DNA from 3 places in the Massilia sp. WG5 genome. Region 1 is predicted to be linked to each of the others. Evidence: predicted binding sites of a transcription regulator. Region 1 holds the regulator's gene; each other region holds the start of a gene.

Region 1 (4,261 bases):
GCTGTCGCCTGCCTGCGCTGCGAACGGCGCCGCGAAGGCGCGGATCGCGGCCGGCAATTGTGCGCCCGGCGTGGCGGCGATCAGGTCCTGCAGCGCAGGCAATTGCGCAGCGGGGACAAACACGTCGGCCAGGCCGACGTAGAGGGCATCGGCGGCGCCGATGGTGTTGCCGGTCAGGCCCAGGTACATGCCGAGCGCGCCCGGCGCATGCGACAGGAAATGGCTGCCGCCGACGTCCGGGAACAGGCCGATGTTCACCTCGGGCATCGCCATCTTCGTGCGTTCGGTCACGACGCGCAGGCCGCTGTCCGGGCCGCCTTGGGCGATGCCCATGCCGCCGCCCATAACCACCCCGTCCATCAGCGCAATATACGGTTTCGGATAGAAATGGATCAGGTGGTTCAGCGCGTATTCTTCGGTAAAGAAGTCTTCCAGCAGCGCACTCCCGCCCGTCGGCGTGGCATGCCCGGCCTGGTGGAAGAAGCGGATGTCGCCGCCCGCGCACAGGGCTTTTTCGCTGGTGCTCTTGATAATGACGGCGTCGACGCCGGCCTCGTCGCGCCAGGCCAGCAGGGCTGCCGTCAGCGCGCGCACCATGTCCAGCGACAGCGAGTTCAGGGCCTTGGGCCGGTCCAGGGTAATGATGCCGGTGCCGTTGGCGACGCGGGTCTGCACGTATTCGCTCATGTCTCTTTGTTATTCATGAAATGGAAAACGGCATTCTAGCGCCCAACAAACGAAAAGGGCGCCAATGCGCCCTTAGTCCTTGCTGTGCCTGCGGAATGATCACGCTGCGGCGGCAGCTTCTCCTCCCTCAATGGACTCGTTGGATTCGTTGCTCATGCGTTTCAGCGGAGTGTTACTGTGATTCTGAAGCATCTGCTTGTACTTCTGGACTTGCCTGTCGAGGCGGTCCATCAGCATGTCGATCGCGGCGTAGAGGTCGTGTGCGGCGCTCGCAACGTGAACGATCTTCCCAGCAACGCGCAAGTTGATCTCGGCCTTCTGGCGTTTTTCTTTCTCGGTGAGATTGTCTATGCAGAGGATGACGTGGGAGTCGATCACTTGATCGAAATGGCGGGTGATGCGTTCAAGCTTGTTCTGTACGTATTCTCGGATTGCTGGGGTTACATCGAGATGATGTCCGCTGATAGTGAGATTCATACACACTCCTTTGAAGATGCGCTGCCAGGACATGCGCGCATCTTGCGCAGCTGGGCAGCTTGTTACAAGGATTTGCGAAGGCTAACGGGCGGGATCTTCAGCGCCTCACGGTATTTCGCGACCGTGCGGCGTGCGATAACCATTCCCTGTTCCCCTAGCATCTCCGCGATCTTGCTGTCGGATAAAGGGTTCTTGGGGTCTTCTGCTCCTGTGAGTTGTACGATAAGAGCCCGGATCGCGGTCGAGGATGCTTCGCCTCCTGCCTCGGTCGCGACGTGACTCCCGAAAAAGTACTTCAGCTCAAACATGCCGTGCGGCGTCAGCATGTATTTCTGCGTTGTGACGCGAGAAATTGTGCTCTCGTGTAGACCTAGTGTATCAGCTATCTCACGTAAAACAAGGGGCCGCATGGCAACTGCGCCGTGGGAGAAAAAGTTCCGCTGGCGCTCGACGATTGCTTGCGCTACACGCAGGATCGTGTCGAAGCGCTGGCGCATGTTCTTGATGAGCCACTTCGCTTCTTGCAATTGTGCATTCAGCTGCGACTCCGATTTTCCCTGCTTCATCAAGGCAGCGTAGATGCTGTTCACGCGCAGGCGCGGCATCACTTCCGGATTCAGCTGCACGCTCCAGCCGTCCTTCGCGCGGCGCACGATCACGTCCGGCACCACGAAGTCGGAGACGTCGGAAGCGAAGGCCGCGCCCGGATGCGGATTGCACTGGCGGATCACGGCCTGGGCTTCGCGCAGGTCTTCGTCGTCGCAGTCGAGGGCCTTCTTGAGCTTGTTGAATTCGCGCTGCGCGAACCAGGTCAGGTAGCGTTCGACGATGGTCAGCGCCATGCGCCGCGTCACCATCGGCACGCCGGGCATGCGGCGGATCTGCAGCGCCAGGCATTCGGCGGCGCTGCGGGCGCCGACGCCGGGCGGGTCCATGCTCTGCACCAGCGACAGGGCCGTGCGCAGTTCGTCGAACTCGATCTCCAGTTCGGGCGGCATGCGCGCATGCAGCTCGTCCAGCGATTCCTCGAGGTAGCCGTTGTCGTCGAGGGTATCGACGACGATCTCGACCAGCGCGCAGTCGCGCGGCGAGATGCAGGTCAGGCGCACCTGTTCCATCAGGTGTTCACGCAGCGAGACCGGGCTGGCTTCCAGCTGCGGGCGGCCGTCTTCGTCCTCGCCGCCGTTGCCGGAGCGGCCCGGCTCGCCCCATTCCATGTCGTGCTCGGCGCCGCCGGCCTCGCCGCTGTCGCCGCCCTCGCCCTCGCCGCCGGCGTTGTCCTTGCCCTCCTCGCCCTGGCTCTGGGCGGGCGGCGCGTCAGGCGTGGTGGAGGTCGAGGCGCCGTTGTTGATGGCGCCGTCCGCCAGCAGGCGCACGGAGCGGTCGAGCGGATCGTCGAGGCGCTCGAGCAGCGGATTGTCGCTCAGTACCTGCTCGATCTCCTGGTGCAGCTCGAGAGTGGACAGCTGCAGCAGCCGGATCGACTGCTGGAGTTGCGGCGTCAGCGCAAGGTGCTGTGATGTCTTGAGTTGCAGCGTCTGTTTCATGGCTACATCCGGAAGTGTTCACCCAGGTAGACGCGGCGGACCGATTCGTTGGCGATGATATCGTCAGGACGTCCGGAAGCCAGCACCGCGCCCTGGTTGATGATATACGCGCGATCGCAGATGCCAAGCGTCTCGCGCACATTGTGGTCGGTAATCAGCACGCCGATCCCGCGCTCCTTCAGGAAGCGCACGATGCGCTGGATCTCGATCACCGCGATCGGATCGACGCCGGCGAAGGGTTCGTCCAGCAGCACGAAGCGCGGGTCGGTCGCCAGCGCGCGCGCGATCTCCACGCGGCGCCGCTCGCCGCCCGACAGCGACAGCGCCGGGTTCTCGCGCAGCTTCTCGATCTGCAGGTCGGCCAGCAGCTCGTCCAGGCGTTCCTGGATGCGCGCCTTGCCCAGCGGCTTGCCGTTCTCGCGCTGCAGTTCCAGCACGGCGCGGATGTTCTCCTCCACCGTCAGCTTGCGGAACACCGAGGCTTCCTGCGGCAGGTAGGACAGGCCCAGCATGGCGCGCCGGTGGATCGGCAGGCTCGTGATGTCGGTGCCGTTGATGACGATGGAACCGGCGTCGGCCGGCACCAGGCCCACGATCATGTAGAACGAGGTGGTCTTGCCGGCGCCGTTCGGGCCGAGCAGGCCGACCACCTCGCCGCAGGCGACCTGCAGCGAGACGTCGCGCACCACCAGGCGCTTGCCGTAGCTTTTCTGCAGCCCCTTGACGACCAGGGTGCTGCCGGCGCCGGTGACGGCGGCGGCGTCTGCGTGGACATCCATCATTGCTTGGCTGCTCCCGACGGTGCTGCGGCCGGCGCCGCAGCGGGTGCCGCAGCGGGCGGACTACGGCGCGGTGCGATGATGATGGTGCTGCGCCCGCCGCCCGGCTTGCTGTCGCCGCTGGCGTCGTTGTGCACGTTCGCCTGCTCGGTGCGGTTGTCGTAGGAGATGAAGGGGCCGTTCACTTCGCTCGTCATGCGCTTGCCTTCGAGCTGCTTGACGACGGCGTTCGAGAACAGCTTGACCACTTCGGTGCGCTCGTCGTATTCGATACGCTGGGCCTGGCCCTCGGTCCACAGGTCGGGCCCGCCGTCGCGCTTCTGGCGGAAGCTCGCGATTTTTCCTGGCGCGGCGGTCAGCACCAGGATCATGTAGCCTTCCGGCGATTCCTTCATCACGGCCTTGTCCGACTTGATCAGCAGCGTGCCGCGCGTCAGCACGACATTGCCGGTCAGGGTGCGGGTCTGGGTGACCTCGTCGAGGTGGCCGTTGTCGAAGTCGACCTGGGCCTGCTTGAGCGAATCAGCGCGCTCCGCGCTGGCGGTAAGGCTTGCCAGCGAGAGAGCGGCGACGGCGAATATTTTTTTCATTGGATGCGAATCCTTTCAGGTTGTCCTGTCAGCGTGCGCTACGCGGCGGATAAATAATGCGGCCGCGCCCGCCCAGGTCCAGCTGCTGCGTGGCGTTGTTGGCCACCATGCCGACGCCGGTCGCGGAAGCGGCGCCGAGCGTCATCTGGATCGGCTTGTCGGTCTTCGAGATCTCCTCGTC
Region 2 (4,261 bases), 2.0 Mb from region 1:
GATGGTCTCGCGCCGGATCCGCGATTCGGCGAAGGCGACGTCCTCGGCGATGGCCGGATCGAGATGGTGGCAGACCATCAGCATGTCGAGGTGCTCGTCGAGCGTGTTGACGGTGTACGGACGGGTCGGATTGGTCGAGGACGGCAGCACGTTGGCGTGGCCGACCGCGGCGATGATGTCGGGCGCATGGCCGCCGCCCGCGCCTTCGGTGTGGAAGGTGTGGATGGTACGGTCCTTGAAGGCCGCCAGGGTCGACTCCAGGAAGCCGGCCTCGTTCAGGGTGTCCGAATGCAGCGCCACCTGCACGTCCATGCGCTCGGCCACGTCGAGGCAGTTGTCGATCGCGGCCGGGGTGCTGCCCCAGTCCTCGTGCAGCTTGAGGCCCACGGCGCCGGCCTCGATCTGCTCCTCGAGCGGGCGTGGCCGGCTGACGTTGCCCTTGCCGAAGAAGCCGAGGTTCATCGGGAAGGCGTCGGCCGCCATCAGCATCGAATGGATGTGCCAGGCGCCCGGCGTGCAGGTGGTGGCCGCGGTGCCGACCGCCGGCCCGGTGCCGCCACCCAGCATGGTGGTGATGCCCGAGGCCAGCGCCTCCTCGATCTGCTGCGGGCAGATGAAGTGGATGTGGGTATCGACCCCGCCGGCCGTGACGATCATGCCTTCGCCGGCGATGATCTCGGTGGCGCCGCCGATCGGCAGGTCCACGCCCGGCTGGATGTCGGGATTGCCGGCCTTGCCGATGCCGGCGATCAGCCCGTCCCGGATGCCGATGTCGGCCTTGACGATGCCCCAGTGGTCGACGATCACGGCGTTGGTGATCACGGTGTCCATGACCTGCTCGCGCGGCAGCTGCGACTGGCCCATGCCGTCGCGGATCACCTTGCCGCCGCCGAACTTGACCTCTTCGCCGTAGACCGCGAAATCGCGCTCGATCTCGATCACGAGGCCGGTGTCGGCGAGGCGGATGCGGTCGCCCGTGGTCGGACCGTACATGTCGGCATAGGCCTGGCGCGAGATGCTGCTCATGCGGATGCCTCCTGCGTCGGCGGCGCGCCGTCAAGCGAGCCATTGACGCGCCCCTGGAAGCCGACCACCACACGCGCCCCGGCCAGTTCGACCAGTTCGACCGTGCGGCGCTGGCCCGGCTCGAAGCGCACCGCGGTGCCGGCTGCGATGTTCAGGCGCATGCCGCGCGTGGCCTCGCGTTCGAACTGCAGGGCGTCGTTGACTTCATGGAAATGGTAGTGCGAGCCGACCTGGATCGGGCGGTCGCCCGCGTTCGCCACCGTCAGCGTGAGGGTGCGGCGGCCGGCGTTCAGCGCGAGCTCGCCGCTTTCCAACAGATATTCGCCCGGGATCACGGTTCGTCCTTTCGTCATGGGATCGGGTGGTGGACGGTCACCAGCTTGCTGCCGTCCGGGAAAGTGGCTTCGACCTGGATTTCCGGGATCATCTCCGGCACGCCTTCCATGACGTCGGCGCGCGACAGGATCGTCGCGCCCTCGTCCATCAGCTCGGCCACGCTGCGGCCGTCGCGGGCGCCTTCCATGATGGCAGCCGTGATCAGGGCCACGGCCTCCGGGTAGTTCAGCTTCAGCCCGCGCGCCCGGCGGCGCTCGGCCAGCAGGGCGGCGGTGAAGATCAGCAGCTTGTCCTTCTCTCGTGGGCTCAGGTCCATGGTCTCTTTCTCAGGCGTCCTTCAGGTGTTCCAGATGCGCGGCACGCTGGCGTCCATGCCCAGCAAGTGCGGACGCACCGCCTGCCACACGCGCAGCATGGCGGCGCGCGCGGCTTCGGTATCGATGCCCAGGTGGCGCGCCACGAAGACCGACTTCACCTGGCTCAGCGCAAGGTCCGGGTCGGCGGCGCGCAGGCGCGCCAGGACCGCCGCCGGCAGCGGCCTGCCGACCGCCAGCAGGGTCGCGCACACGCTCTTTCCCTGCAGTCCGAGCGGGCTCTCCAGCCCCGCGGCGTCGAGCAGGCCCTGCTCGTGCCAGACCAGGCGTCCGCCCTGGCGGATGCGGGTGCGCTGGCGGACCTGGCCGCGCAGGAAGCGCTCGCCCATCGCGCGCCGGCCGAAGCACAGGATCTCGCTGCCGATATAGGGGGTGCCGGCGCCCAGTTCGACCTCGTGCTCGAGATCGACGCAGGCGCCGTCGTAGAAGATGGTTTCCTGCGGCATCCATTCGAGCGCGGCGCCCTCGCCGGCCTGCAGCCGCACTGCCTGGCTGGAGCGGCGGCCGTTCGCGCGGTACCACTTGGCGGCGCCCGGCGAGGTCGCGAAGACCTGGCCGCCGGCACCGATGCGCATCCCGATCTCGAGGCAATCGCCGCCCACCACGCCGCCCGGCGGGTGCACGACGATCACCTGGCAGGCGCGCGGTCCTTCCGGATACAGGGCTTTCTGCACGCGCAGCGGGCCGCGATGGGCGCGCCGCACCATCCGGGTGACGCCGGCGTCGGCATCGAAAGCGAAATCGAGGTGCAGGCTGGCGCGCCAGGGCGGCGCGGGCGGCGGATCGATGTGGGAGTGGTCAGGGTGGCAGTCGGGCATGCCAACAGGGTTAGCAGGATGCGTGCCAGACTGTCATTGGCCGAATGCCGGCTTGCGGATGCACGTTTTACGCACCCGCACAGGGATTTGCACCAATTCGGTGCGGAAAGAGTCAGCGCTGCTGCTTGCGCGCGCGCCGTGCGGCGACGGCGGCCCGGACGCGGTCCAGGCCACGCTTCCAGAGCGTCAGCTCGATGAACATGGCCGAGATCAGCGTCATCCACGCCAGGCCGACATCGAGGCCGGACTGCATGCCGATGGCGTACAGCGCCGCCGCGGACGCCAACAGGACCAGGGCAAGTCGACTCGTCATGCTTCGCTCCAGGAAGTGTTCATGCGCCCCATACTGCCACAAGCGCCTCAGACTGACCAGGATTCGTCGCCGGTGGACAGGGTATTCCAGGCATTCGCCGTGCTCAGGAAGACCTGCCCGCTGAGACGCTCCAGCAGCTTCGACTGCTTCAGCCGGTCCATCACCGGCCCCTTCACCTCGGCCAGGTGCAGGCGCACGCCGCGCCGGACCACTTCACCGTTCAGCTCCAGCAGGCCGAACAGGGCCGAGGTGTCGATCGCATTCACGGCCGACAGCACCAGCACCAGCTCGCGCGTGCCGGGATGCAGGTCCAGCTCTTCCTCGACGCGGGCGTTGACCGCCTCGATGTTCCCGAAGAACAGGCCGGCGTCGACGCGCAGCAGCAGCACGCCGCTGCGGGTCTCGGCCTGGTAGCGTTCGACATTGCGGAAGTGTTCGGTGCCGGCGATGCGGCCCAGCACCGCGATGTGCGGCCGGCTCTCGCGCCAGATCATCGCCCCCAGCGACAGCAGCAGGCCGACCACCACGCCAGCCTCGACCCCGAGCAGCAGCACGCCCCCTAGAGTGGCCAGCAGCGCCAGCGCGTCGGCGCGGTCGTAGCGCCAGGCGGTACGCAGGGTCGCGGATTCCAGCATGCCGAGTACGGCGACGATGATGGTGGCGGCCAGCACCGGCAGCGGCAGCAGCGCCAGCCAGCCGGTCGGCAGCACCAGCGCCGCGCCCAGCAGCGCCGCCGCGACCACCGCGGCCAGCGGGGTGTTGGCGCCGGCCGCGAAGTTGACGGCCGAACGCGACAGGCTGCCGGTGACGGGAAAGCCGCCGCTCAGGAAACTGCCGACGTTGGCCGCGCCGAGGCCGACCAGCTCTGCATTGGTGTGCAGCTTTTCTCCTTTGCGCGCGGCCAGCGCCTGGGCCCCGGACATCGAGATCAGGAAGCACATGAAGCCGATCAGGAGGGCCGGCTGGAACAGCTGCTGCCAGTGCGCGCCGGAAGCCGCCAGGTTCAGGCGCGGCAACCCGGCCGGCACCCGGCCGATCACCTGCACGCCCATCCGGTCCAGGCCGAGCGCGGCGACCGCAGCGATCGAGCCGGCCACCAGCAGCATCGGCGCCAGGCGTGCGCCGATGTCGGCGGCGCCGGGCGCGAGGCCGCAGCGCTGCAGCAAGCGGGCGCCGTAGCGGCGCGCCAGCAACAGCAGGGCCAGCGCGCCCAGGCCGAGCGCGGCGCTGGGCCGGTGCCAGTGCGGCAGGCGCGCGCCCAGCAGGACGCCGAGCTGCCCATGGGCGATCAGGATCGAGGAACCGATGGTGAAGCCGTTCATCACCGGGCGCGAGAAGAAGTTGGCGAGAAAGCCCACCCGCAGCAGGCCACAGGCCAGCAGCACCAGCCCGGC
Region 3 (4,261 bases), 600 kb from region 1:
CCGCAGGGAATTATCCAGCCAGACGAAATAGAAGGAGGCGCCGATCCAGGCGATGCCCGTGATGACGTGCAGCCAGCGCACCAGCAGGTTCATCCATTCGAGGCCATAGGGAAGCAGGTATTCCATGAACATCCTTTGTAGAGACGACTAAACAAGATAAACCGCTTTCCATTTATTCAACATCAAAAATACCGTATATTTGACATACGCGCACGCATATACGAAGCCTTTTGATGAGCAGCCTTCCCCAGCACCTCGACCTGCACCTGATCCGCATACTCTACCTGTTGCTGGTGGAGAAGAACGTATCGCGCGTGGCCCTCAAGCTGAACCAGCCCCAGCCCTCGATCTCGGCCTCGCTGCGCAAGCTGCGCGAGCTGACCGGCGACCCGCTGCTGGTGCGCGGCGCGCGCGGCATGGTGCCGACCCAGCACGGCGAGAGCCTGCTCAAGCCGGCCAAGCGCATCCTCGACGAGACCGAGAGCCTGTTCATCCGGAAGTCGCCCTTCGTGCCCGAGCAGGCCGCGCGCACCTTCCATATCGCCGCGCCCGACTACCTGGACACCCAGTTCCTGCCCGGCGTGGTCGCCGGCATCCGCCGCGACGCGCCCAACAGCAAGGTCTCGATCCACCACCTCGGGGCCGGCACCGACTACCTGCGCATGCTGTCGGACGGCGAGATCGACCTGGTGATCGCCAACTGGGATGAGCCGCCCGCCCACCTGCACATCTCCAAGCTGTTCGAGGACCCGATCATCTGCACCATGCGCGCCGACAGCGCCTACGCGCGCCGTACCGCCAGCGATGCGATGTCGCTCGAGGACTACCTCGGCCTGCCGCACGTGGCGCCGTCGCCGATGCTGCCGGGCTACCACGGCGTGATCGATTCCTTCCTGGAGCGCGAGGGCCTGCAGCGCAAGGTGGCGGTCGAGTCGCCCTACTTCGGCCTGATTCCCTACATGCTGACCCAGACCGACCTGGTGCTGACCACCGGCCGCCAGTTCATCCGCTTCTACGAAAAGACGCTGCCGCTGAAGAGTTTCACGGTGCCGCTCAAGTTCCCGCCGATGCGCTTCTACCAACTGTGGCACCAGCGGGTGCACCAGTCGGCGGAGCACAAGTGGCTGCGCGACCAGGTGATGGCAGCGGCGAAGGCCTTGCTCAAGCAGTAACCCAATTTGGCGCACGGACGCACCAATGCGGTGCTCCTGCCCGCTAATGGGGCAACGCACCCTGCCCGCGCATGAGGGATGCATGGGCGCCCCAAATTGGAACGCAAATTGCTACCAAGAAGTGCTCACGCCACTTGCGTGCACTTTTTTGGAAAATTTTTGCATGGATGCCTACAAAACCGGCGCCGACGCGCTCTTCATCCTGCTCGGCGGGATCATGATCCTGGCGATGCACGCCGGCTTCGCCTTCCTCGAACTGGGAACGGTGCGCCGCAAGAACCAGGTCAACGCCCTGGTCAAGATCCTGATCGACTTTGCCGTCTCGACCATCGCCTACTTCTTCGTCGGCTATGGCATCGCCTACGGCATGCACTTCTTCGGCGCCACCTCCACGCTGGTGGCGAAGAACGGTTATGAGCTCGTCAAGTTCTTCTTCCTGCTGACCTTCGCGGCGGCGATCCCGGCCATCATCTCGGGCGGCATCGCCGAGCGCGCCAAGTTCCATCCGCAGATGGCGGCCACCGCCCTGCTGGTCGGATTCGTGTATCCCCTGTTCGAGGGGATCGCCTGGAACAACCGCTTCGGCATCCAGGACTGGCTGCAAGTGACCTTCGGCGCGCCCTTCCACGACTTCGCCGGCTCGGTGGTGGTGCACGCGGTGGGCGGCTGGGCCGCGCTGCCGGCGGTGCTGCTGCTGGGGGCGCGCCGCGGCCGCTACGCCAAGGACGGCCGCATCGCCGCCCACCCGCCGTCGAACATTCCCTTCCTGGCGCTGGGCGCCTGGATCCTGACCGTGGGCTGGTTCGGCTTCAACGTGATGAGCGCGCAGACGCTCGACAAGATGAACGGCCTGGTGGCCGTGAATTCCCTGATGGCGCTGACGGGCGGCACCCTGGTCGCCTTCGTCATGGGCCGCAACGACCCGGGCTTCGTCTACAACGGACCGCTGGCCGGCCTGGTGGCGGTATGCGCCGGTTCGGACCTGATGCATCCGCTCGGCGCGCTGGTCACCGGCGCGATCGCGGGCGGCATCTTCGTGTCGCTGTTCACGCTGGCGCAGAACCGCTGGAAGATCGACGACGTGCTCGGCGTGTGGCCGCTGCACGGCCTGTGCGGCGCCTGGGGCGGCATCGCCGCCGGCATCTTCGGCAGCCTGGCGCTGGGCGGCCTGGGCGGCGTGTCGCTGGCCTCGCAGCTGATCGGCACGCTGCTCGGCATCGTCATTTCCGGCCTGGGCAGCTGGATCGTCTACGGTGTACTGAAGAAGACGGTCGGCCTGCGCCTCGACGCCGAGCAGGAATTCGACGGCGCCGACCTGTCGATCCACCGCATCAGCGCCACCCCGGAACGCGAAACCACCTTCCAATAAAGGCGCTCCTATCCCATGAGGGAGGCGCCGAACATGGCCAGCACCGCCACCGCCATCACGGCGGTGCACAGCCAGCCGAGCAGGCGCAGCCTTCCCGAGATCTTCAGCGCGCCCATGATCTTCTCGCTCGAGGCCACCGCCATCATGATCACCATGACCGGCACCGCGATCACGCCGTTCAGCACCGCGCTCCAGTAAAGCGCCTTGATCGGATCGAGCGGGACGAAGTTGATGCCGACCCCGGCCAGGGTGGCGACGATGATGATGGCGTAGAACTTGCGCGCCGCCGAAAACTTGCTGTCGAGGCTGCTTTTCCAGTGGAAGGTGCCGGCCATCGCATAGGCGGCCGAGCCGGCCAGTACCGGAATCGCCAGCAGGCCGGTGCCGACGATCCCCGCCGCGAACAGCACGAAGGCCAGCTCGCCGGCGACCGGCTTCAGCGCCGACGCGGCCTGGGCCGAGGACTGCAGGTCATGCACGCCGTGCGTATGCAGGGTCGCCGCGGTGGTCAGCATGATGAAGAAGGCGACCAGGTTCGATACCGCCATGCCGACCAGGGTATCGAAGCGGATGCGCCGGAACTGGGCCTCGACCTGCCCGGGCGCGCGCCGCAGCGGCTGCGCATCGTCGTCCGCGCGCAGCTCCTCGACTTCCTGCGAAGCCTGCCAGAAGAACAGGTAGGGACTGATGGTGGTGCCGAACACCGCGACCACGGTGGTCAGGTATTCCCTGTTCCATTCCGGATGCGGCCAGACCAGGGAACGCAGCACCTCGGCCCAGGGCACGCGCACCACGAACACGGTGGCGACATAGGCCAGCAGGACGAGGGTCAGCCATTTCAGCAGGTTGACGTAGCGCTGGTAGGGAACGAACACCTGCAGCAGCACCGACAGCACGCCGAAAGCCACCGCGTAGTAATGGGCCTTGCCGGGAGCGACCAGCGCCATCGCGTCGCCCATCGCCGCGATGTCGGCCGCGATATTGATGACGTTCGCGACCAGCAGCAGGCCGACGATCAGCCACACCAGCCGGCGCGGCGCGAAGCGCTGCAGGTTGGTGGCCAGGCCACGTCCGGTGACCCGGCCGATGTGGGCGCTGATGACCTGGATCGCCGCCATCAGCGGATAGGTGAGCAGCAGGGTCCACAGCAGGTTGAACCCGAACTGGGCGCCGGCCTGCGAATACGTGGCGATGCCGCTCGGGTCATCGTCGGCAGCGCCGGTGATCAGGCCCGGGCCCAGCTTCGAAAGCCAGGCCGAGGCTTCCGGAGAAGGCTTGTCGGTGTCCTTAAAGTCCATGGCCCGATCATGCGCGCAGGCGACGGCTGCATCCGTTCGCTTGCGCACGCAACTATATGCCCCACAAATTTATTGATCGACGCCAACCCGGTCCCCCGCGCGCCGATCCGTGCAAGAATATGAACCTTCAGGCGGCAAGACGGTATTCACCGAAAAAGGGAGACCGGACACGTGGACGAGCTGGCGAATGCGCGGCCTGATGGCGAAGCGAACCTGGTTGGCCGGATTGCGGCCGGGGACCGTCATGCTTTCGAAATCCTGTACCGGACCTACTTTCCGCGCCTGACGCGCTTCCTGCACCGCATGACGCGCAGCGCGACCACGATCGAGGAGATCGTCAACGACACCATGCTGGTCGTGTGGCAGCGGGCCGCGACCTTCGACGGCACCTGCAAGCTGTCGACCTGGGTGTTCGCGATCGC

What was found. The regulator sigma-54, encoded in region 1, starts transcription at its own class of promoters, with help from an activator protein. The targets are predictions, from matches to a motif close to TGGCANGNAANCTGCTTT.
Region 2: AM586_RS26485 (urease accessory protein UreD) is a predicted target of sigma-54. The motif match lies at 2,565-2,582, and genes of this name have one in related genera.
Region 3: AM586_RS20410 (ammonium transporter) is a predicted target of sigma-54. The motif match lies at 1,270-1,287, and genes of this name have one in related genera.

What each region holds. Positions count from the first base shown of each region.
Region 1 covers NZ_CP012640.2:3,958,703-3,962,963, reverse strand. Annotated here, with positions in the region: gene AM586_RS17710 (enoyl-CoA hydratase/isomerase family protein) at 1-687, opposite strand, end outside; gene hpf (ribosome hibernation-promoting factor, HPF/YfiA family) at 787-1,164, opposite strand; gene AM586_RS17700 (RNA polymerase factor sigma-54) at 1,227-2,711, opposite strand; gene lptB (LPS export ABC transporter ATP-binding protein) at 2,714-3,493, opposite strand; gene lptA (lipopolysaccharide transport periplasmic protein LptA) at 3,490-4,080, opposite strand; gene lptC (LPS export ABC transporter periplasmic protein LptC) at 4,109-4,261, opposite strand, start outside.
Region 2 covers NZ_CP012640.2:5,928,320-5,932,580, reverse strand. Annotated here, with positions in the region: gene ureC (urease subunit alpha) at 1-1,026, opposite strand, end outside; gene AM586_RS26495 (urease subunit beta) at 1,023-1,361, opposite strand; gene ureA (urease subunit gamma) at 1,376-1,678, opposite strand; gene AM586_RS26485 (urease accessory protein UreD) at 1,700-2,554, opposite strand; gene AM586_RS28470 (hypothetical protein) at 2,667-2,867, opposite strand; gene AM586_RS26480 (SulP family inorganic anion transporter) at 2,915-4,261, opposite strand, start outside.
Region 3 covers NZ_CP012640.2:4,563,371-4,567,631, reverse strand. Annotated here, with positions in the region: gene AM586_RS20420 (urate hydroxylase PuuD) at 1-126, opposite strand, end outside; gene AM586_RS20415 (LysR substrate-binding domain-containing protein) at 234-1,172, shown strand; gene AM586_RS20410 (ammonium transporter) at 1,336-2,541, shown strand; gene AM586_RS20405 (NRAMP family divalent metal transporter) at 2,550-3,839, opposite strand; gene AM586_RS20400 (RNA polymerase sigma factor) at 4,011-4,261, shown strand, end outside.